DNA from 4 places in the Thioalkalivibrio sp. AKL12 genome. Region 1 is predicted to be linked to each of the others. Evidence: predicted binding sites of a transcription regulator. Region 1 holds the regulator's gene; each other region holds the start of a gene.
What was found. The regulator FliA, encoded in region 1, starts transcription of late flagellar genes. The targets are predictions, from matches to a motif close to GCTAAAGTTNNNNNNNNNNCNGCCGATA.

Region 1 (5,189 bases):
CGCGGACGGACGGGCTTCCCGCGCAGGCGTGGTCGTGCCCGGGGCACTAACGGAACGCGCCCGGCTGCGTGACAACGAGCGCACACGGCGCCGAAGCAGCATGCGTGCGCTGTCCTCGTCCCCGGCCATGTCGCTGAAGCGCTTGGGAAGGAAGTCCACCGCACCGGCCTCCAGCGCATCCAGGGTCGCCTGGGCTCCCTCGGTGGTGAGACTGGAGAACATCAGGATCGGAAGCGGGCGCTCGGCCATGATCTTGCGCACCGCGGTGATGCCGTCCATCACCGGCATCTCGATATCCATGGTCACGACATCGGGATCGAGCTCCCGGACCTTGGCGATCGCCTGCTCGCCATTCTCGGCCGAACCCACGACCTCGATGCCGGAATCGGAATCCAGGATCTCGGCGATACGCCGACGAAAGAACCCCGAGTCGTCAACCACCAGAACCCTGATCGGCATCCTCAGCCCTCGCTCGAGCGCGACGCGCGGCGCGGTCGACCGGACATTTGCAGTTGCCGCATCAGGATCGTCACCAGATCAGAGACGTCGAGGATCAGGGCGATGCCGCCATCTCCGGTGATCGTCGCTCCCGCCAGGCCCTTCACACCTTGCAGATTCTGGCCGAGCGGCTTGATGACCACCTCTTCCTGCCCCACGAGATCATCCACTACCAGCCCTACCTTGCGGTCGGCGGTGTGGACCACCACCACGTGCGCATCCTTGCGCGGCTCGGGCTCGTGCCCCGGCTTCAACCAGCGCTTGAGGTAATGAACAGGCAGGGCGTGCTTGCGCACCATGATGACTTCCTGGTCATCCACGTAATTCGTCTTGGTCAAATCCAGATCCAGGATCTCGGAGACCGAAGCCAGCGGGATCGCAAAACGCCGGCCGTCCAGAATCACCATCAGCGCGGGCAGGATCGCCAGGGTCAGGGGCAGCTTCACCCGCAGCGTGGTCCCTACCCCGATCTCGGAATCGATCTCGATGGTGCCGTTGAGCTGCGAGATCTTGGTCTTGACCACGTCCATGCCAACCCCGCGGCCGGAGACGTCCGAGATCTCGGTCTTGGTGGAGAATCCGGCCATGAAGATCACGTTGAAGGCCTCGCGATCGGTCATGCGTTCGGCCATCGCGGGCTCCATCAGCCCCTTCTCCACCACCTTCCGACGCAGGGCCTGTGGGTCCATGCCACCGCCGTCGTCCTTGATCAGCAGTGCGATGTGATCGCCCTCCTGGGCCGCTCCGAGCACGACCGTACCCTTGCGCGGCTTGCCCGCCGCCTCGCGCACATCGGGCGTCTCGATGCCATGGTCCACAGCATTCCGCACCAGATGCACCAGCGGATCGGACAGGGCCTCGACCAGATTCTTGTCGAGGTCGGTTTCCTCGCCGAAGATCTCCAGTTCGATCTCCTTGCCCAGATTCCGCGACAGATCGCGGATCACTCGAGGGAAGCGATTGAAGACCTTCTTCACCGGCTGCATGCGGGTCTTCATCACCGAGGTCTGCAGGTCGGAGGTCACCAGTGCCAGCGAACTGATCGCCTTGCCCAGTTCGTCGTCGACATGCTGCGAACGCAGCATGCTCAGCCGGTTTCGCACCAGAACCAGCTCGCCCACCAGGTTCATGATCTCGTCCAGCCGCTCGGTATCCACACGCACGGAGGTCTCGCCCTGTGGAGCCGGGCGCCCCCCGGCCTCGGCCCCGCCGGCGCGGGCACCACCACCGCCCTGCCCACCGGCGGCAGCCGGCTCCGGCGTTACTGCTTTTTCCGGCTCGGACGCCGCGGCCGCGGGCTCGGTCGGCAGTGGATCCGCAGGGGCGTCCGCAGCCGGTTCGGGCGATGCCGGACCCCCGCCCTTGGCCTGCAACTCGTCCAACAAATTCTCGAACTCGTCGTCGCTGATCAGATCACCGCCCGAATCCTCGCTGGCCCCGGCGCCGCCCGACACGGCCGCGTCCACGGGTGCCGGGGCACCGTCACCATGCAACGTATCCAGCAGGGCCTCGAACTCGTCGTCCGTGATCTCCTCCCCGCCGCCCACCATGGCGTCGCCGGGGGCCGAGGCCTGTGGCTCGGGGACGGGCTCCGGTTCAGGCGCGGGCGCCGCCGAGGCGGTATCTCCGGCCACGTCTTCGTTTTTTGCCATGCGCCGCAGGTCCTCGACCACCGCGGCATCGGCGGGGGTCGGGTCCACTCCGGAGCGCAGATCCCCGAACATGACGTTCAGGGAGTCCAGTACGCGGAGCATGGTGTCCATCAGATGGCTATCGGCACGGCGTTCGCCGTTGCGCAGCAGATTGAAGACGTCCTCGGCGTGATGACACACCGTCACCAGCGGATCCAGGCTCAAGAACCCGGCGCCCCCCTTGATGGTATGGAAGCTTCGAAAGACCGCATTCAACAGATCCCGGTCGTCCGGATTCTGTTCCAGGTCGATGAGTTGCTCGTTGAGCCCCTCCAGCAGTTCCCCGGCCTCGATCAGGAAGTCCTGAAGGATTTCGTCATTGGGGTCGATGGCCATTCAGTCTCTCCGGTCCCGTGGCGCCAGTCGTATGGGAGGCACTGCTAGAAGCCCAGGCTTGATAGCAGATCGTCCACCTCGTCCTGTCCTTGAACGACATCTGCGCTGGAATCTTGAGTCTTGGGCACACTGGGGCCGTGGCCCTTGCGGTCCGCCTCGCGGTCTTCTTCGCCACGCTCCAGGGACGCTTCGGCCGCTTCGACCTGCTCCATGCGCCCGCTGGAGAGCCGAATCAGGGTAACGAGGTTCTCTTCGAGGTCGGTCACCAGCTGGATCACCCGGCGAATCACCTGGCCGGTAATGTCCTGATAACTTTGTGCCATCAACACCTCGGAGAGCAGCCGCCGCAATTCCTCGGCGTCCTCGCCCGCCTGCCCGAAAAAGCTGTCCAGCTCACGCGCGAAATCGCGGAATTCGTCCACCGAGAGCTGCCGGTTGCGAAAGCGCGTCCATTTGGCGGTCAAGTCGGCCGCCTGCTGGCTGAACGACTCCGCGATCGGCAGGCTCGACTCGATGGCGCCCATCGTGGCGTGCGCGGCCTGCTCGGTCATGGTGACCACGTAGTTCAGGCGTTCCTTCGCATCCGGGATCTCCGCCTGGGTCAGCTCTACCAGACGCGAGTCGCCACGGAAACTCTGCAAGGCCTCGTGAAGGTCGCGCGTCAGCTTGCCCAGTTCGTCGAAGAGCTCGCGGTCGTAAGGACGCGCTAGATCCTGCACCAGCGCGCGTGCCGCCGCGTCGTCGCCCGCCTCGAGCGTCTGCACCAGTTGCCGGGCCAGCTCGAGCTGGCCGTCGCGTGGGGGGTGTTCCTGTTCAGTCATGAGGAGCCTCTTGCTGGTACGGCGCCGAAGGAGCCGGGTCACGTCCACCCGCGCAAGCGAGACGGACGTCGTCCGTATTCATCGCTGGGCGATGCTTAGCCCTGTGCTTCAATACGTTCGAAGATCTTGTCGATCTTTTCCTTCAGCGTTTCGGCGGTAAACGGCTTGACCACGTAACCGTTCACACCTGCCTCCGCAGCCTCCACGATCTGGTCGCGCTTGGCCTCGGCCGTCACCATCAGCACCGGCATCGACTTCAGGTTGGCATCCGCCCGGACGGCCTTCAGCAGGTCGATGCCCGGCATGTTGGGCATGTTCCAGTCGGTAATCAGGAAGTCGAAGTCACCATTTTGCAGCATCGGCAGCGCGGTGCTGCCATCGTCGGCTTCCTGCGTATTATTGAAGCCAAGATCGCGCAAGAGGTTCTTGATAATGCGCCGCATCGTGGAAAAATCGTCCACGATGAGAATTTTCATTCCCTTGTCCACACGTCACTCCGGGATTCATAAGGTGAGTTTTAGAATAACTGCAAAGCCGTGCCGTCTTCGAGCCACGACCCCATGCGCGCGCGCAGCCGGATGACCGCCTGGCTGCGAATCTGGCTCACGCGCGACTCGGTCACGCCCAGAACAGCCCCGATCTCGCGCAGATTCAGTTCTTCGGTGTAATACAGCGACAGCACCAGGCGTTCGCGTTCAGGCAGATCCCCAAGGGCCTCGGCCAACTCCTCGCGAAACTCGCCAGCCTCAAGGCTACGCGACGGAGAGACTTCCTGCCCCTCGATCACGCGATCGGCCCCGTCATCCCCGCCACCCAGATCGTCCAGCGCAAACAGATGGGCCCCGGCGTGGTCCTTGAGCATGTCGTAATAGTCATCGATCGCCACGTCCAGCTCGGCCGCCACCTCGCTCCCACGTGCCGCACGCCCCTCGCGGGCCTCGACACTCTGGATCGCGGCGGCAATACGCCGGCTGTTGCGATGCACCGAACGCGGCGTCCAGTCACTGCGACGCAATTCGTCGATCATCGCACCGCGGATGCGGATTCCGGCGTAGGTGGCAAAGGTCGCCCCCTGCCCGCCCTCGAACTGCCGCGCCGCCTCCAGAAGGCCGATCATGCCGGCCTGGATCAGATCATCGACCTGGACCGAGGCCGGCAGACGGGCCATCAGGTGGTGCGCGATGCGATGCACCAGTTCAACGTGATCGGCAATCAACTTCTCGTGTCCACCGGTCGCGGTGGACGTCGCCTGGTAGCCGGAAAGTCGATTACGCGTCGTCATCATGCACTCTGCAGCATTCGTTCCACGAAGAACCCGACGCCCCCGTGGTCACCCCCACCAACCGGCCAGCGGTCCACCGTGCGTGCCAGTTCGGCAAACGCCTTGCCGGCCGGACTGCCGGGATACTGCTGAACCACCGGTGCCCTTTTCTGCACGGACTTGCGCAGATGTTCGTCCATCGGGATATAGCCGGCCAGATCCAGGACCACCTCCGGCAGGTAATTGCCACAGACGGTATTGAGTTTCTGCATCAGCCGCTCCGCACCCTCGCGTCCGCTGACCATGTTGGTGACCATGCGGAAACGCCGCAGCCCGTGGTCACGATGCAGCACCTTGATCAGGGCATAGGCATCGGTAATCGAAGCCGGCTCGTCGCAGACCACCACCAGGGTCTCCTGTACCGCCCGGCAGAACGAAGTCACCGACTCCTGCAGGCCTGCAGCGGTATCCACGATCAGGACATCCAGCGGCTTGCGGTAGGCGCTGAAGGCATGGATCAGCCCCGCGTGCTCGGCCGGCGTAAGATTCGCCATCGCCGCGATACCGGAGGCCGACGGGACC
Region 2 (5,189 bases), on a different contig from region 1:
TTCGTGAAGGCGGGGAATCGGATATAGTTCGCGGCTTCGGGGCGTGGCGCAGTCTGGTAGCGCATCTGCATGGGGTGCAGAGGGTCGCAGGTTCAAATCCTGCCGTCCCGACCAAACGGGAACGATCAAAAAAGGCCGCTTCAAGCGGCCTTTTTTGTGTTCGGAGTTGCAGGTGGCGGCGTCGCCTGGGCTCAGGCTCAATCCATCGAGCGGCGGCGCGCCTCGCGCTGGTAATGGAGCAGGGCGATGTTGGTCTGGCGTTCCATCCACTGGGTCATTCCGACGATCTCGAAGCCCGCAAACTCGAAGCCATCACGCGTGCTGCGGCGACGGTTGGCTAGCCGCAGGTCCCCGGAAAGGCGTTCACTGACATCGGGGAGCAAGAGGTTCTCGAAGGCCAGGTTCGCCTGGTCCTCAAGCGCATCCAGAAGGGTGGTGGACAACTCGATGCACATGCCCTGGGCAGAGAGGTCGGCAACCTCGCCAATCACGGGATCCTTCCAGGCCTTCGCATGGAGTTCGATCTGAGGCCGCTGGGCCATCGGGATGTGCACGCGGAACGTTTCGCGGCGTTGCAGGTAGTGCAAAGTCTCCGGATAGGTGCAGACGTAGAGCGCGCCTTTTTGCTCCTGCTCGATGCGTGTTACGTGCGTGCCGAATCGCACTGCGACCCCGCGCAGCGCCGCGAATACGCGCAAGTCCATGCCGGCACGGACCTGCTGGTGCGCCCGAGGCGGGGTCAGCTCGTCGAGAAAGAGTTCCTTGGCGGCTGGGTCCAGACGGACCAGGGCCGAGGTGTACAGGGGGCCGTCGGTATCCACGCGAACGCTCACGACGGTGAGCTTGTGGTCGAGGTCCTTGAGGATGCCGGCAATCCGGTCCGGCTTATCGACGGTGTAGTCCGTGTCGTCCATGCGTCCGAAGTGTTAGGAAGGTGTGAGGACGCAAGGTACTGGTGGATGCCGCGAAAAGCCAGCCTCCACCAGGACCGGCCTCTCAGGCCTGGGTGATCTGGCGTCCGCCGCGGTTTCCGGGCCGGGCGCGGCCATACGGGTCGTAGGTGGCCGCGGGGCCGGTTTCCTCGCCGCGGAGGATCTGCATGGAGAGTTCCACGCGCTGGCGGTCACGGTCGATCAGGCGCGCATTGCCTTGATTCAGAGTGTCGCAGCGTTCGATGGACTGGCGCAGGGCTTGCCAAAGGTCGTTCAGTACGACGCCATCGTCCATCTTCGAGAACAGGCGCGCGATGCCCTCGGGGCTGAAGGCCTCGCCGGCGGCCTCGACCAGGCCTTGCTGGTTGCGGGTCTCGGTTTCCAGTTCATGCAGCAGGGTCTGCTTGCCGGTCACCACGTCCTGCAGCGTATCGGGTTGGCGCGCTTCGACCGCGCGCGTCTCCTTTAGCAGACTCTCTTCCAGCTGATGAGCCAGCCGGATTGAGGTCTCGAGCGAGCGTTGCAGTTTATGGTGCGCGTCGGCATTCATGGGCGATAGACCGGGTTAGCGCAGCAGGCTTTCGAGGTCGATCATGCGATCGGCCAGCTGCTGGTTGTCCACTGGATAGTTGCCGCTGGAGATTGCCTCGCGCAGTTCGGCAACGCGGGCGGCGTCGAAGGGGGCGGTGTCGCCCGCGCCGGCCGCGGCATTCATTGCCTGGGCGGCCCCGGTGAGCGTGACCGAATCATTGTTTGCCGTCGATGCGTTACCGGAGGCCGGGGCACGGCTTGCCGTGTTGCCGGACTCGTCGCGACCCTTTACCCCGGGGTTCTGGCTGTCGGGGCGCAGGCTGTTCGTATTGAGGCCCTTGATATCCATGATGCCTTCCTGTCGTTGTAACTGTGCTGCAATTGTTTACGGCCAGCGTTGCTGAAACTGTAGGCCTCGGGGGCGGAAAAGTGTAACGGGCTTCACAGTCCGCCTCGAAGATCGTTGGCGTGCATGGTGGGGCGAGGCCTCAAAGCGCTACCCGGATGTGGCCGGAGGCCTGGATTTCGCCTTCGACGACGCGCCCGGAGGATGCGTTCTTGACGCGGATTCGTTCGCCCAGCGTCCCGTTCTCCAGCGCTTCGCCCTGCATGCGGATGGCGATTGAGCCGTTCTCTGCCAGGATGGTAACCCGTTGGCCGCGACTGATGATCTCGCGCGGGCTCACGTGCTGGGTTCCGATGATCTGACCCGGGCGGATGCTGCGCCGGGTCTGCTGGCCGATCAGGGCATTCTTTTCCTCATGATAACTGCCGGCATGGCGCGAGGTCTCGATTCGCTGGAAACGCAGGTCGCCCGCCGAGAGGGTGTGCTGGCGCGGCAGGGTACGGTTCGCAACCAGCACTTCGGCGTAACGTTCGACCGTCGCCGGCACGTATAACTGCCAGGTCACCGGGCCGGCACACTGGATATGGACAGCGGTGTTGCCGTCACGCCGCCCGCCGGGTGGGAAACGCGCTTCCAGGCCGTCCGTACAGGGGACGAGGCGCAGACGCTTGTCGAGCTGGCCAATCTCGATGGAAACATCCTTCTCGGTATCGGTAACGCCCAGTTCCTGAATCAGGAACTGCTCGGCGGCGTGGCGGATGTCGTCAACCGGGTGGACTTCGGCCCGGACGCTGGTAGACAGCAGTACCAGGGTGAACAAGAGGGCGACTCCGGCAAGGAGACGCGGAATGGCTCGCACGTTTGCGCTCGAGTCGATCACGCTCGCTGGCGAGGCACCGGAGGGCCCGCCTTTTCCTGGAACGAATGAGGCCCCAACGCGAACGAGCGAACGGATCAGCGTCTTCCTGGCAGCGGAAGAAAATTCTGAAATGGGTCGGCGCTGGTTCATGTTGCGGTCCTGTTTGGTCCTGTCCTGCGCAGCCAGTTCGGTGCGGGCGTCGGACTGTGCGCGAATGGCTCGGGTTTGACGGATCTTGCGTCGATGTCGAGCGAGTCGCGTGCGGTTTCAGTACGCAAAAACATGCAGATGTCGTGCCAATGAATGGGCACCCCGCGCCGCGCGCGCATTCAAGGCCCGTCGGAGGCGGCCGTTATGGCCATGAGGCGGCGTCAGAAGGCGCATGCACGCAAATGCAAATGACAGGCCGGGGTTGCGCGGTGCACACTTGGCCTTTGAGGCCTGTCCGGTGCTAAGAGCAATCGGGGCAAGGAGAGCGGCACGATGAGTCAATTCATTGACGATGTGAATCAGCGAACCCAGTTGGTGGGGCAGAACCGCATGGAGCTGCTGCTGTTCCATCTGGGCGGGTCGCAGACCTTCGGGATCAATGTCTTCAAGGTCCGCGAGGTGATTCCGTCGCCGCCGCTGCGTCAGATTCCCGGCTCCATGAGCGTGGTACGCGGAGTGGCGACGTTGCGTGGCGGTACCGTGCCGATCATTGACCTGGCGCGAGCGATGGGCCTGCGTGGCGCCGTCGGGGCGGTCGACAACGGGGAGCAGAAGGTGGTGGTCACCGAGTTCAATCGTTCGGTGCAGGGCTTCTGGGTGTCGGCCGTGGACCGTATCGTCAACGTGAACTGGCAGGACGTGAAGTCGCCCCCGCGCGGAACCGGGCGCGAATCCTTCCTGGTGGCCGTCACGGAGATCGACAACAAGCTGGTCGAGATTATCGATGTCGAACGGGTGCTCTCCATCGTGAACCCGCTGCCCAGCGAGATATCGCCATACATCCGCGAGAACGCCCGCGAGGCCAGCGGGCGCAAGGTTGTGATCGTCGATGACTCGGTGGTGGCGCGCAAGCAGATCGAGGGGGCGATCAAGGGACTCGGTTTCGAATACGATGTCTTCAAGGATGGCCAGGAAGCACTGGACTTCCTTGAGCAGAAGGCCGCGGAAGGGCCGGTAGGCGACCAGGTCGAACTGGTGATCTCGGATATCGAGATGCCACGCATGGATGGCTACACCCTGACCGCGCGCATCCGGGACAATCCCGCGCTGCAGAATTTGCGGGTGCTGCTGCACTCCTCACTGAGTGGGGAATTCAACACGGATATGGTCAAGCGCGCCGGGGCCGATGCCTTTTTGTCCAAGTTCAATCCCGACGAGCTGGCGAATGCGGTGCTGGACCAGACCGGGCGCCCGGATCAACAGGCCGAATGACCGGTCGGGCGGAACCGCGTTGCCGCTCGGCAAGCCCGGAGCGGCGACGGGTGGCCGCCACTCGGGCTGTATGGTGCCATGCGCGCGACGCCGTATACTCGATCCGATCTTCGGGATCACCCCGGTTTTCCGGCCAAGAGGCCCCGGTCAAGGATTCGTCATCAGGATGCCTAATCACGATGGACAGCGCTCAGGGATGACTCGGTGATCGATTCCCGCGACTACGAGGAGTTCTCCCGCTTTCTGCAGGACTGCTGCGGTCTGGTGCTGGGCGACAGCCGCCAGTACCTGGTTTCCAGTCGTCTGTCGCGCCTGCTCGACGAGTTTGACTTCAAGAGCGTCCCGGAACTGCTGCATGCCATGCGGCAGGCCCCGAATCCGCGCCTGCGCACCCGCGTGATCGATGCGATGACGACCAACGAGACGTCCTGGTTCCGCGATGGCTTTCCGTTCGAGATCCTGCGTCACGTGCTGTTGCCGGAACTGGCCGCGAAGGGAGGCAGCATCAAGGTCTGGTCCGCGGGCTGCTCCAGTGGGCAGGAGGCCTATACGATCTCGATGGTAGTCTCGGAATGGGAGGAGTCGCGGCCGGCCCGGAAGCTTCCGGTCTCCATTCTGGGCACGGACCTGTCAGAGAAGATCCTGGACGATGCGCGGCGGGCCGTGTACGACGGCCTGAGCATCGTGCGCGGGCTCAGCGAGAGCCGGCGCGCGCGCTTCTTCGAGACCGTCGCGGATGGCCACAAGGTGATCCCGGATGTGCAGCGGCGCTGTCGCTTTCAGAAGCTCAACCTGATCGACAGCTATGCGGCGCTGGGCAAGTTTGACCTGGTGTTCTGCCGCAACGTGCTGATCTATTTCTCGGGCGACACCAAGCGACAGGTTCTTGACGCTATCGCCCGGCAGATGAATCCGGGCGGGTATCTGTTTCTTGGCGCTTCCGAGACCGCAGGGCCCTATACCCAGGCTTTCGAGACCGTACGAACCGAGTACGGCTCGGTACTTCGTCTGAAGTCCTGACGTAATCCAGCCCCGGGGCTGATTCCCGGGAACGCCCGTGCAATGCGGGCGGCGAGTCGTTCCATCCCTTCCCCTGGCT
Region 3 (5,189 bases), on a different contig from region 1:
CCTGCTGACCGCAACCTTCGCCCTGCCCGCTGCCGCCCTGGCCGATGCCGACCGCTGGGTCATCGACCCCGACCACTTCGCAGTCGGTTTCCTGGTCGATCACGCCGGCTACGCCAAGGTCATGGGCATGTTCCTGGAGGCCGAGGGCGAGTTCACCTTCGACCCGGACTCCGGCGAACTGGAGGGCGGCTTCTTCGTCATCAAGACCGACAGCGTGTTCACCAACCACGCCGAGCGCGACGACCACCTGCGCAACGAGGACTTCCTGCACGTCGAGGCATACCCAGAGATGCGCTTCACCGCCACGCGCTACCAGCCCACCGGCGACAACACCGGGCGCCTGAGCGGCGGCCTGGAGCTGCTGGGCGAGACCCGCACCATCCATCTCGACGTGACCATCAACAAGGTCGGGCGCTACCCGTTCCCGCTGGGTGGCCTGTTCGGCCGCCCGTACGTGCTGGGGGCGTCGATGCGTGGCAGCTTTGATCGTTCCGATTTCGGCATGACCTACGGCCTGACCCGCGACATCGTTGGCGACGAGGTCGAACTGATGATCGAGTTCGAGGCGCAGCGGCAGTAACGGACGGCCGCCTGAATGGGTTCACCACGAAGCACTCAAAGAGACGAAGGAAACACCGGGGCGTGTAACCACAGAGGGCACCCAAGGCACGGTGCAGGGCAGGCTCCCGGCCTGCCGCGCAGGGCGCGACGGCTCTGGATGGAAGACCGCGTGATCGCGGGGTACGGGGGCATCCGGACACAGCGGCTCCGACACCCGGGACCAAAATACTTCCGCGTCATCCCGGCCGTAGCGCAGCGGAGAGCCGGGATCTCCACACGCCGTTCTAGCCCCAACGTACGGGTCACTCATACCGTGGAGATCCCGGATAACCGCTGCGCGGTTTCCGGGAGGACGATGTAGGAGGCGCCTGGAGACCCGGGCCCGCACGGGCCTTGAGCCTGGCTGACGCTCGTTGCCAATCAGGAAACGAAAAGGCCCCGGGCAGTAACGCGCCGGGGCCTTGCAGGGCGAAAGGACTGGGGGGCGTCAGGCGGTCGTGTTGATGTTGGTGCCCACGTTTGCCGGCAGACCCTGTGTGGCGGCCTGCATCTCGCCAATGTCGGGTAGTGCCTCCAGCATCGACTGAGCGGCCATCTCCTGCGACTCCATCGCCTTCTTCTGCAGGGCCACATCTTTCTGCATGGCCAGCTGCTGCTGGCTTTGCTGGGTGGCCATTGCGGCAATCGCGCTTGCGTCCATCCTGGTACTCCCGGAATCTGAATGTACAGGCCCACCAGCGCTCAGGACGACGGGCCTTCCCCCGGTGACGGCCGCATCCCGCAAGACTTGAGCCTCCATGCACGATTTTTTCGCACGCGGGAGGATTTTCAACGCACAACTGCACGAACGACGATCAGCACCGGAACTCTCGTCGCCGATGCTTCCCCTTCTTCGCGCCAGCGTGCCCTTCGTGGTGAACAAGGCCCTCGACCTTCAGTCAGTCTTCCCGGCGTTGCGTCCGGCAGGATCTTCGGGCGCTCGGCAGACCCGCGCGGCAAAGCGCCGCATCACGCCACGGGCCACGCGATCCTCGGGTTCGATGCAGAACCCGGCCTGCTCCACCGCGGCCTCGGTATCGCGATTGGGATGGCAACCGCCAGTGACGCAGGTCCAGGCCGGCTGCACCCGGTCCTGGGCCCGTCCCAGCAGCGGGCGGGTGTGGCGCACATGCTCCAGCATGCGCAACGCGCCGCCGTCCGCCAGCACCCGGCGCACCTCGCCCAGGGCCCGCGGCGGGTCCTGGACGCTGCAGAAAACCAGGCCGGAGACCACGCTATCGAACACCCCATCCGCAAATGGCAGCGCCTCGGCCTTCGCCACCACCAGCGGGACCGCCGGCGCACGGCGTCGCGCCCTCCGCAGCGCGGCCAGGTCCGGATCCATGCCGATCACTTGCGTCGGATCCGCGTACAGCGGCAGATCGCGCCCGGTCCCGCACCCGACCTCCAGCACCCGGCCTTCGGCGCCCTCGACCAGGCGCCGTCGCCAGCGGCGCAGCCCCAGAAGATCGGCACCGGCCATCAGGCCGTCATACAGCCAGGGGATCTGTTCAAGACCGCGCATCGCGACTCCGTGGTGCCAGGGGGGAGAAAATGTGACGCATGCCACATTCTTGCGGCGGGTGGCAGGAACCTGTTTCCACAGTCCCTGTCCACTTATACAACTTGCGGAAATCATCGGCTCGTGGCAACGGCAGCCGATGACCCGCCGTTCAGATCACAACCCTCCATCACACGGGTGTCTGAACGATCTTGGGCCCGGCCATTGCGCCGGGTCTTTTTTTGTCTGGTTGCCCGTCCCCAACGACTCGCGGGCAACGCCCAACCAAAACCTCCTGGGCTCCCGACACCACGTGGCTGTTATGATTGCGCGCTTTCGCCAACCGCGCCCAGGGGGCACCGTGGCCGAAGCTTCCCAGTCGAAGATCATCTATGAGGTAGACGATCACCCGCCTCCGGTCAAATGCACAATCAGTGCGCTGCAGAGCCTGTTGTTGGTCGCACCGACCATCATCATCGCCCCCCTGATCCTGGCCCGCGCCATCGGTCTCGATCTGGCCGCGACCCAGTGGACCGTATTCGCCGCCCTCATCGGCAGCGCGCTTGCCACACTGATTCAGGTCCGCCGCGTCGGCCCGATCGGATCGGGCTACCTGATCTTCATGGGGACCTCGACCGCCTACCTGGCCGTGGGCATCGAGGCCGCCCTGGTCGGCGGCATGGCGCTGGTCGGCACCCTTGCAGTGCTGTCGGCCCCGGTACAGTTTCTGTTCGCGCGCTATCTCGGGCTATTCCGCCGCATCATCACGCCCACCGTCAGTGGGGTCGTGATCATGCTGGTGGTGCTCGGCGTAATCCCCACCACAGCCGACATGATGCAGGGTGAAGGAGACTACGAGGGGACCTGGCGGGCGCTGGTGGTGGCCCTGTTCACCCTCGGGTTCACCATTCTCGTGGCGGTCTTCGGCGGACGCCTGCTGCGGCTGTGGGCGCCCATCATGGGACTGGGCTCCGGGATCGTGGTCGCGATGATCTTCGGCGTCACGGATTTCTCGGAGGTCACCGAGGCCGCCTGGTTCGGCCTGCCGCCGCTGGAATGGCCCGGCTTTTATTTCGAGTTCTCGCCCACCTGGTTCACGCTGCTTCTGACCTTCGCGATCGTGACCCTGGTCGGAGCGGTGGAGTCCATTGGCGATACCCAGGTCGCGCAGCGCAACTCCTACCGCACCCCGCGCAAGATCGACCACGACCGCGTGCGCGGCGGGCTGTATGCGGACGGCCTGGGCAACATGATCGCCGGCAGCCTGGGCACACTGCCCAACACGACCTATGGCATTGGCGTCTCCTCGATCGAGCTGACCGGCATGGCCGCCCGCCGGGTCGGCTACTACTTCGCCGCCTTTCTCGCGCTGATCGCGCTGATTCCCAAGCTCAACATGCTGATGATCTCGCTGCCAGGCCCCGTCTTCGGCGCGTTCCTGCTCATTTTGCTGGCCCTGTTGTTCGTCGCGGGGATCCGCCTGTGCGCCCAGGACGGCCTCAACTACCAGAGCGGGCTGATCATCGGTGTCGCCTTCTCGACGGGTTTCATCTTCCAGAACGAACTGTTTTTCCACCACCTGATCCCGGAGGCGCTGAGCCCGTTTCTGAATAACGGCGTCTCCACCGGCGGCACGGTGGCGGTGGCACTCAGCATGATCTTCAACCTGCGGCCCCGCCCGCATCGACGCGCGACCTTCGAGCCCGAGGCGGATTCCCTGCCACAGGTCCATGCCATGGCGCAGGAATTCGGCGAAAGCCTGAGCCTGCCGGAAAAGCAATCGGTCAAACTGCAGATCGCCCTGGAGGAGGTCTTCATGCATCTGTCCGAGCAGGCAGCCCGCGAGCCGGGACGCAGCCGGCCGGTCGATGTACGTCTGGAACGCGAAGGCGAGACGCTGGCGGTGGAAATGATCGATCGCACCGCCGCGGCCGAGGTCGACGAGGCCGCGCTGCGCGAGGCACGCCAGTGGACGGCCAGCGACGAACAATCGCTGCGCGAGCTGGGCCTTTACCTGCTGAACAGCCTGGCGCAGGACGTTCGCCACATGCGCATGGCCGGGGTCAACTACATCTCGTTCAGCATCCCGCTGCGCTGAACGCGCCCGACGCCGCCCGGTCGGGGTTCAGTCGCGGCTGCCGCGGATGAGGTTCAGGAACTCGCGCCGGGTGCGCCCGTCCTCGCGGAAGGCGCCCAGCATCACCGAGGTCGCCATCGAGGAGTGCTGCTTCTCCACCCCGCGCATGGTCATGCACATGTGCTTGGCATCCACCACCACGCCAACCCCCTTGGCCCCCGTCACCTGCATCAGCGCCTCGGCAATCTCGCGGGTCAGGCTCTCCTGGATCTGCAGCCGCGCGGCGAACATGTCCACGATGCGGGCAATCTTCGACAGGCCGATCACCTTGCCATCGGGCAGGTAGGCGACATGCACCTTGCCGATGATCGGCAGCAGGTGATGCTCGCACAGGGAGTACAGCTCGATATCGCGCAGCAGGACCATCTCGTCGTTATCGGACGAGAACAGCGCATCATTCACGATGGTGTCCAGGTCCTGCTGGTAGCCACGCGTCAGATATTGCATGGCCTTGGCTGCGCGCATCGGCGTGTCCCGCAGGCCCTCGCGTTGCGGATTCTCGCCGAGCCCGGCGAGAATCTCGCGGTAGTGCTCGGCGAGTTGTTCCGGGGCGGCCAGCGGCTGGCCCGAGGCAGGGGTGGCCGTCGGCTCGTCGGCCATGCGGTCATCTGCGTTCATCGATGGTTCCTTGTTCTCGTTCATTCTCGCGTTCTTCCTCTTTCCTGCTCAGGCCGCGATGGTGACCGCGAGGCCGGAGGCCAGGGCCAGCATCGCGCCCACGGTCAGCATCAGGCGCAGACCGAGATAGCCACGGGGCAACGCCCGCCGTTGCAGGCTCAGCCGATCCACCCACCACACCCCAAGAAACAGCACGGCCAGCGTCATCAAGGCCTGCGGCAGCGGCTGCAGCACCGCCAGCCAGGCCAGGACGGACGGCACCACCGCCCACACCGGCGCCGAGAGCGGACCCACCCGGTGCTGCCGATCCGCCAGATAGATGCCCCAGTGGAC
Region 4 (5,189 bases), on a different contig from region 1:
CGATCGAGGCGTCTCCGGCGGCCGGGAGCGGGTTTCTTCCCCGCTCCGCGGGCCTTGATCCGGCCCGGAAACACGAGAACCCGCGGCGTCCATCCCCGGACGATTGTCCGATGCCGGACCCCGCGGCGTCATCAAGACTGGCGGTGAAGTGACATTACCCACCTGATCACTCATGGCACTGTCCTCTTCAGACGGAAGGAGGGCCGAGGGAACCCCGGCACCTCCGTCCTTAACCTACCCTGCGTACGGCTCTTACTTACTGCAGCAGCGCCAGGGCGTTCTGCGGGACCGCGTTGGCCTGAGACAGCACGGAGGTACCCGCCTGCTGCAGGATCTGCGCCCGAGTCAGCTCGGCGGTCTCGGAAGCGAAATCCGCGTCGCGGATACGCGACCGGGAGGCCTCGAGGTTCTCCGTCGTCTGGGTCAGGTTGGAGATGGTCGACTCGAAGCGGTTCTGGATCGCCCCGAAGTCACTGCGGATGTCGCTGACCGCGGTCAGGGCGGAATCGACACGCAGAATCACTTCGTTCGAAGCCGCCACCGTCAGGACATTCACATCAGCGAGGCTACCATTGACTTCGTTGTTTTCGTCGAAGCCCAGATTTGCCGCTTCGTCACCAGTAATAGTGATATCGTCTGACGCAAGAATACTAATCGTGTCATTGTCGACCGTGACCGACACGCCGCCGAGCTCAGAGCTCACAGCATCCGCCAACTCTTGGACAGACTCGAAGGTTCCGGTAATGGATACGGCGTCCTGGTCGCCGAGCTGAATCGATAGGTCACCATCGCCCAGCACCAGAGGATCCGCGGCCACCGCCTCCTCGCCATTATCGATGGTATTAGTTCCGGCGGAGAAATCGCCACCGTCAAACCCACCTCCAGACGTAAGGTTGTCCGCCGTAACCTCAATGCCGAAGTCAGTACCATCCGCTCTGGTGAACACCACATCACCGTCTTCAAAACTGCCAGTAAAGCTGATTCCAGCGTTATCAAGATCCGTGGCCGCAGCAGCCAGACCGGCGTCAAGCATTTCCGCCGTGACAGTTACATCGGCGTCGACGCCAGAATCATAAATTTCAACTCCGCCTACTTCCAAAGTGAACTGGGAGTCACCAGCGCCCGCCACCACAGCTTCAGTGAAGTCCCCAGACGACGTGGACGTGGTTGCCACAGCGTCCTCGCCTGCAACGATTTGCCCCGTAAGATCGCCAGAAGCCGACGCAGCCGTGCCGATGGCGTCCAAACGGGTGCTGGACTCGAGATTCAAGTCGATCGTTTCGCCGACATTAGCGCCGACTTGGAATTTGGCATCCCCGAAGGAGCCGTCCAGGATCTTCTGCCCATTGAAGGAGGTCTGCGACGACACGCGATCGATTTCCTCAAGGCGCTGTTGCACCTCGCGGTTGATCGCCTCGCGGTCCGAGTCAGAGTTGGTCGCGTTGGCGGACTGCACGGCCAGTTCCCGGATCCTCTGCAGGTTGTTCTGGACTTCCTGCAGGGCGCCTTCGCCGGTCTGCGCCAGGGAGATGCCGTCGTTCGAGTTGCGCACGGCCTGGTTCAGACCGCGGATCTGGGTGGTGAAGCGCTCGGAAATCGCCAGACCGGCCGCGTCGTCCTTGGCGCTGTTGATACGCAGGCCCGAGGACAGACGTTCCAGGCTCTGGGCCAGCGCGCCCTGAGAGTTGCTCAGGTTACGCTGCGCGTTCAGGGAAAGAACGTTGGTGTTAATTACTTGGGACATGATCGCTCTCCTGTAAGAGTCTTGCGTCACCGCCTCGGGCGGTTCTGGTGAACGGGTTGATCCCCGCTCTCAGAAGCCTTAACGACCCTCACCCAGGAACCTTTAGCCCTGCATCGAAATTTTTTTCGACCGGCGGCAATTCCTTGCCGCCCCCAGTTCCTCCAGCCGCGAAACCGTAACGCCGCGCTCCGATGCCCAGCCATTATCCGGACCGCACTCCGGCCACCATGGCCTTCTCGGTCATCCCGGCCGCAGCCCCCTGTCCGTCATCCCGGCCGTAGCGAAGCGAAGAGCCGGGATCTCCTCATGCGCGAACACCCCGACGTCTGCGCCACATTCAGCGGCGGAGATCCCGGATAACCGCTGCGCGGTTTCCGGGATGACGGAGGTGGGTGGTCATTTCGAGGGTTGGGTGGTCATTCCCAACGTGCGTGCCTCCAGCCAGCCCGCATCCCCCGGCCGTTATCCCGACGAGCCCCTCCTTCGCCATCATCCTGGCCGCAACGCACCCCTTCCCGTCTTCCCGGCCGGAGCAAAGCGGAGAGCCGGGATCTCCCCACGTGCGAACACCCGGACGCTTGTGCCGGCTCCAACGGCGGAGATCCCGGATAACCGCTGCGCGGTTTCCGGGATGACGGGGGTGGGTGGGCAATCCGCCGGATGGGTGGCCATTCCAAACGTGCCTGCATCTATCCAGGCCATATCCACGCCATTATCCCGTCGGCACCCTTCCTCGCCGTCATCCCGACCGCAATGCCCCCTTCCCGTCATCCCGGCCGCAGCGCAGCGGAGAGCCGGGATCTCCTCACGCGCGAACACCCCGACGTCTGCGCCACCCCCAACGACGGAGATCCCGGATAACCGCTGCGCGGTTTCCGGGATGACGGGGGTGGGTGGGCAATCCGACGGATGGGTGGCCATTCCAAACGTGCCTGCATCTATCCAGGCCATATCCAGGCCATTATCCCGTCGGCACCCTTCCTCGCCGTCATCCCGACCGCAATACCCCCTACCCGTCATCCCGGCCGGAGCGGAACGGAGAGCCGGGATCTCCCCACGCGCGAACACCCCGACGTCTGCGCGCCACCCCCGTCATCCCGGATAACCGCTCCGCGGTTTCCGGGATGACGGGGGTGGCAGGATCGTACGGAAACGAGGGCCGCGACCCGGCCGCTCAAGGGTGGCGATTACATCCCGTCATTGCGAGGAGCCGCAGGCGACGTGGCAATCAGCTGGCAGGGCGCAAGGCGTTTTAATCCAGCACTCTGCTTGTCCCGAGCGATTGCTTCGTCGCTGCGCTCCTCGCAATGACAGAGGTGGTGGATTCGCGGCTGGTTCGCGGGCTGACGGTGGTGGAGGTCGGAGGTGAGACGGTTCGGGTATATGCCCCAGGGCCTTGATATACTTGAGTGATGCGCCTGACGGACGAACAACAGACGATCATCCGCGAGGAAGTGCGCCGTGCATTCGGGCCGGATGCACGCGTGAAGCTGTTCGGCTCGCGCGTGGACGATGCCGCGCGTGGCGGCGACATCGACCTCTACATCGAGGCGGACGGCACACCGGATGAACTGCTGGACCAGGAACTCCGCCTGTACGTGGCACTGCAACGCCAACTGGGCGAACGCCGTGTGGATATCGTCGTGCATCCGCGCGGCGCGCCGCCCCGCCCCATTGATACGCATGCCGACCGCACGGGTGTCGCCCTGTGACCGCCACAACGCCACAGCACCGACTCGCCCGGCTCATTGATCTGGTTGATCGCGAGGACGAGCACCTGCTCGCCGTGCGCGAACGCCTGCTGGAAGGCGATTGCACAGTCGGTCCCGAACGCGTTCAGGGTATCCTTGCCACGGACACCGGGGTCGATCGCCTGGAGTCCTTCGGCGCGAAGTTCGGCCGCATGCAAGACACCATCATGGACAAGCTCGTCCCCACGTTTCTTGCCTGCGCCGGGGAAAACACGGGCCCGGCCATCGACAACCTGTCACGTCTGGAGAAGCTCGCCCTCATCCAGGACGCCGACGCCTGGCTACAAATGCGCCAGCTGCGCAACCGCCTGGTCCATGAATACATGGAGAGGCCCGCCGACCTGGCCCCGGCCCTCCAACGCGCCTGCCGCTTCACCGACCAGATGCACGCCGACTACCACGCACTGCGCACCTACGCGCAGGACCACCTGAAGATCGGACCTGCCAGCCTTTAAGGTCTCAAAGCCGCTGGCTATCCCTCGCATCATCCCGACCGCCCCGACTACTCGAGCCCGGCCGGACCGCCTCCCTTCCCGGCATCACGGCCGCAGCGCTCGCCTTCTCGTCACCCCGGCCGCAGCGCTCGCCTTCTCGTCACCCCGGCCGCAGCGCTCGCCTTCTCGTCACCCCGGCCGCAGCGCTCCCCTCCCCGTCATCCCGGCCGTAGCGGAGCGGAGAGCCGGGATCTCCCCACGCGCGAACACCCCGACGTCTGCGCCACCTCCAGCGATGGAGATCCCGGATAACCGCTGCGCGGTTTCCGGGATGACGGAGGTTGGGTGGTTATTTCGAGGGTTGGGTGGTCATTCCCAACGTGCGCGCCTCCATCCAGCCCGCATCCCCCGGCCGTTATCCCGACGAGCCCCTCCTTCGCCATCACCCCGGCCGCAGCGCGCCCCTCCCCGTCATCCCGGCCGTAGCGAAGCGAAGAGCCGGGATCTCCCCACGTGCGAACACCCCGACGCTTGTGCCGGCTCCAACGACGAAGATCCCGGATAACTGCTTCGCAGTTTCCGGGATGACGGGGTGTGTGCGCGGCGACTGGTGTAACGGTCACAGGCGCGCATTGCCATGGCTGGCGCGGGCTAGAGCAGCCAGGTGGTCCCGATACGGTGTTCGGGGATGGCGCCGGGGATCAGGTCCATCAGGAGCCAGCCGAAGATCAGGGTGATGAAGGCGCCGCAGAAGACGGTGGCCACGAACAGGCCGATGCGATTGCCGCGGCGCAGGCCGATGATCTCGCGCAGGGACCAGTAGAGCAGCCAGAGGGAGTACAGGATCAGCAACAAGGCGATGCCGTTGCCCCAGGGCCAGGGGAACGCGGCGACCACCTTGCCGACCCAGGCGGGCAACAGCCCGACCGTGACCGCGAGCATCGCACGGTCCGGGTGCGAGTAGCCCTGGAACAGCTCGGTCAGGTAGTGCGCGGACCAGGCCATCCCCAGCACCCCGATGCTCATCGCCAGCACGCTGTAGACGCCAAAGCCCCAGGCGCCCGGCATGGCCTCGGGCGGCAGGCCAATCGGGATCACCAGGTAAAGCCATTGGCTCGCGACCACGCTCACCAGCAGCACCGGCAACGCCAGCCAAAGGAATGTCTGCCACCACGGCGGGGCGGGTTCGATTGCCCGCGCATCGCGCACCGCCCCAAGCGGGTTTACGAGCGCGCGCAGGGTCATGCGGGCGGGATTGAT

Region 2: the regulator FliA is predicted to act here: its motif matches at 2,996-3,023, upstream of D579_RS0110640 (chemotaxis protein CheV).
Region 3: the regulator FliA is predicted to act here: its motif matches at 1,327-1,354, upstream of D579_RS0102820 (putative motility protein).
Region 4: the regulator FliA is predicted to act here: its motif matches at 1,824-1,851, upstream of D579_RS15425 (flagellin).

Annotation. Positions count from the first base shown of each region.
Region 1 covers NZ_KB898894.1:70,107-75,295, reverse strand. Annotated here, with positions in the region: gene D579_RS0106095 (chemotaxis response regulator protein-glutamate methylesterase) at 1-459, opposite strand, end outside; gene D579_RS0106090 (chemotaxis protein CheA) at 462-2,525, opposite strand; gene D579_RS0106085 (protein phosphatase CheZ) at 2,570-3,346, opposite strand; gene cheY (chemotaxis response regulator CheY) at 3,442-3,822, opposite strand; gene D579_RS0106075 (RNA polymerase sigma factor FliA) at 3,864-4,631, opposite strand; gene D579_RS0106070 (MinD/ParA family protein) at 4,628-5,189, opposite strand, start outside.
Region 2 covers NZ_KB898900.1:52,128-57,316, reverse strand. Annotated here, with positions in the region: tRNA gene D579_RS0110665 (tRNA-Pro) at 38-114, shown strand; gene D579_RS0110660 (flagellar brake protein) at 198-914, opposite strand; gene D579_RS0110655 (flagella synthesis protein FlgN) at 997-1,482, opposite strand; gene flgM (flagellar biosynthesis anti-sigma factor FlgM) at 1,498-1,812, opposite strand; gene flgA (flagellar basal body P-ring formation chaperone FlgA) at 1,952-2,629, opposite strand; gene D579_RS0110640 (chemotaxis protein CheV) at 3,152-4,090, shown strand; gene D579_RS0110635 (protein-glutamate O-methyltransferase CheR) at 4,295-5,110, shown strand.
Region 3 covers NZ_KB898891.1:67,454-72,642, forward strand. Annotated here, with positions in the region: gene D579_RS0102815 (YceI family protein) at 1-580, shown strand, start outside; gene D579_RS0102820 (putative motility protein) at 1,049-1,261, opposite strand; gene D579_RS0102825 (class I SAM-dependent methyltransferase) at 1,496-2,125, opposite strand; gene D579_RS0102830 (uracil-xanthine permease family protein) at 2,463-4,199, shown strand; gene folE (GTP cyclohydrolase I FolE) at 4,227-4,880, opposite strand; gene D579_RS0102840 (DUF3429 domain-containing protein) at 4,905-5,189, opposite strand, start outside.
Region 4 covers NZ_KB898899.1:125,551-130,739, reverse strand. Annotated here, with positions in the region: gene D579_RS15355 (flagellar protein FlaG) at 1-93, opposite strand, end outside; gene D579_RS15425 (flagellin) at 257-1,744, opposite strand; gene D579_RS0110375 (nucleotidyltransferase family protein) at 3,157-3,456, shown strand; gene D579_RS0110370 (hypothetical protein) at 3,453-3,950, shown strand; gene D579_RS0110365 (YIP1 family protein) at 4,581-5,189, opposite strand, start outside.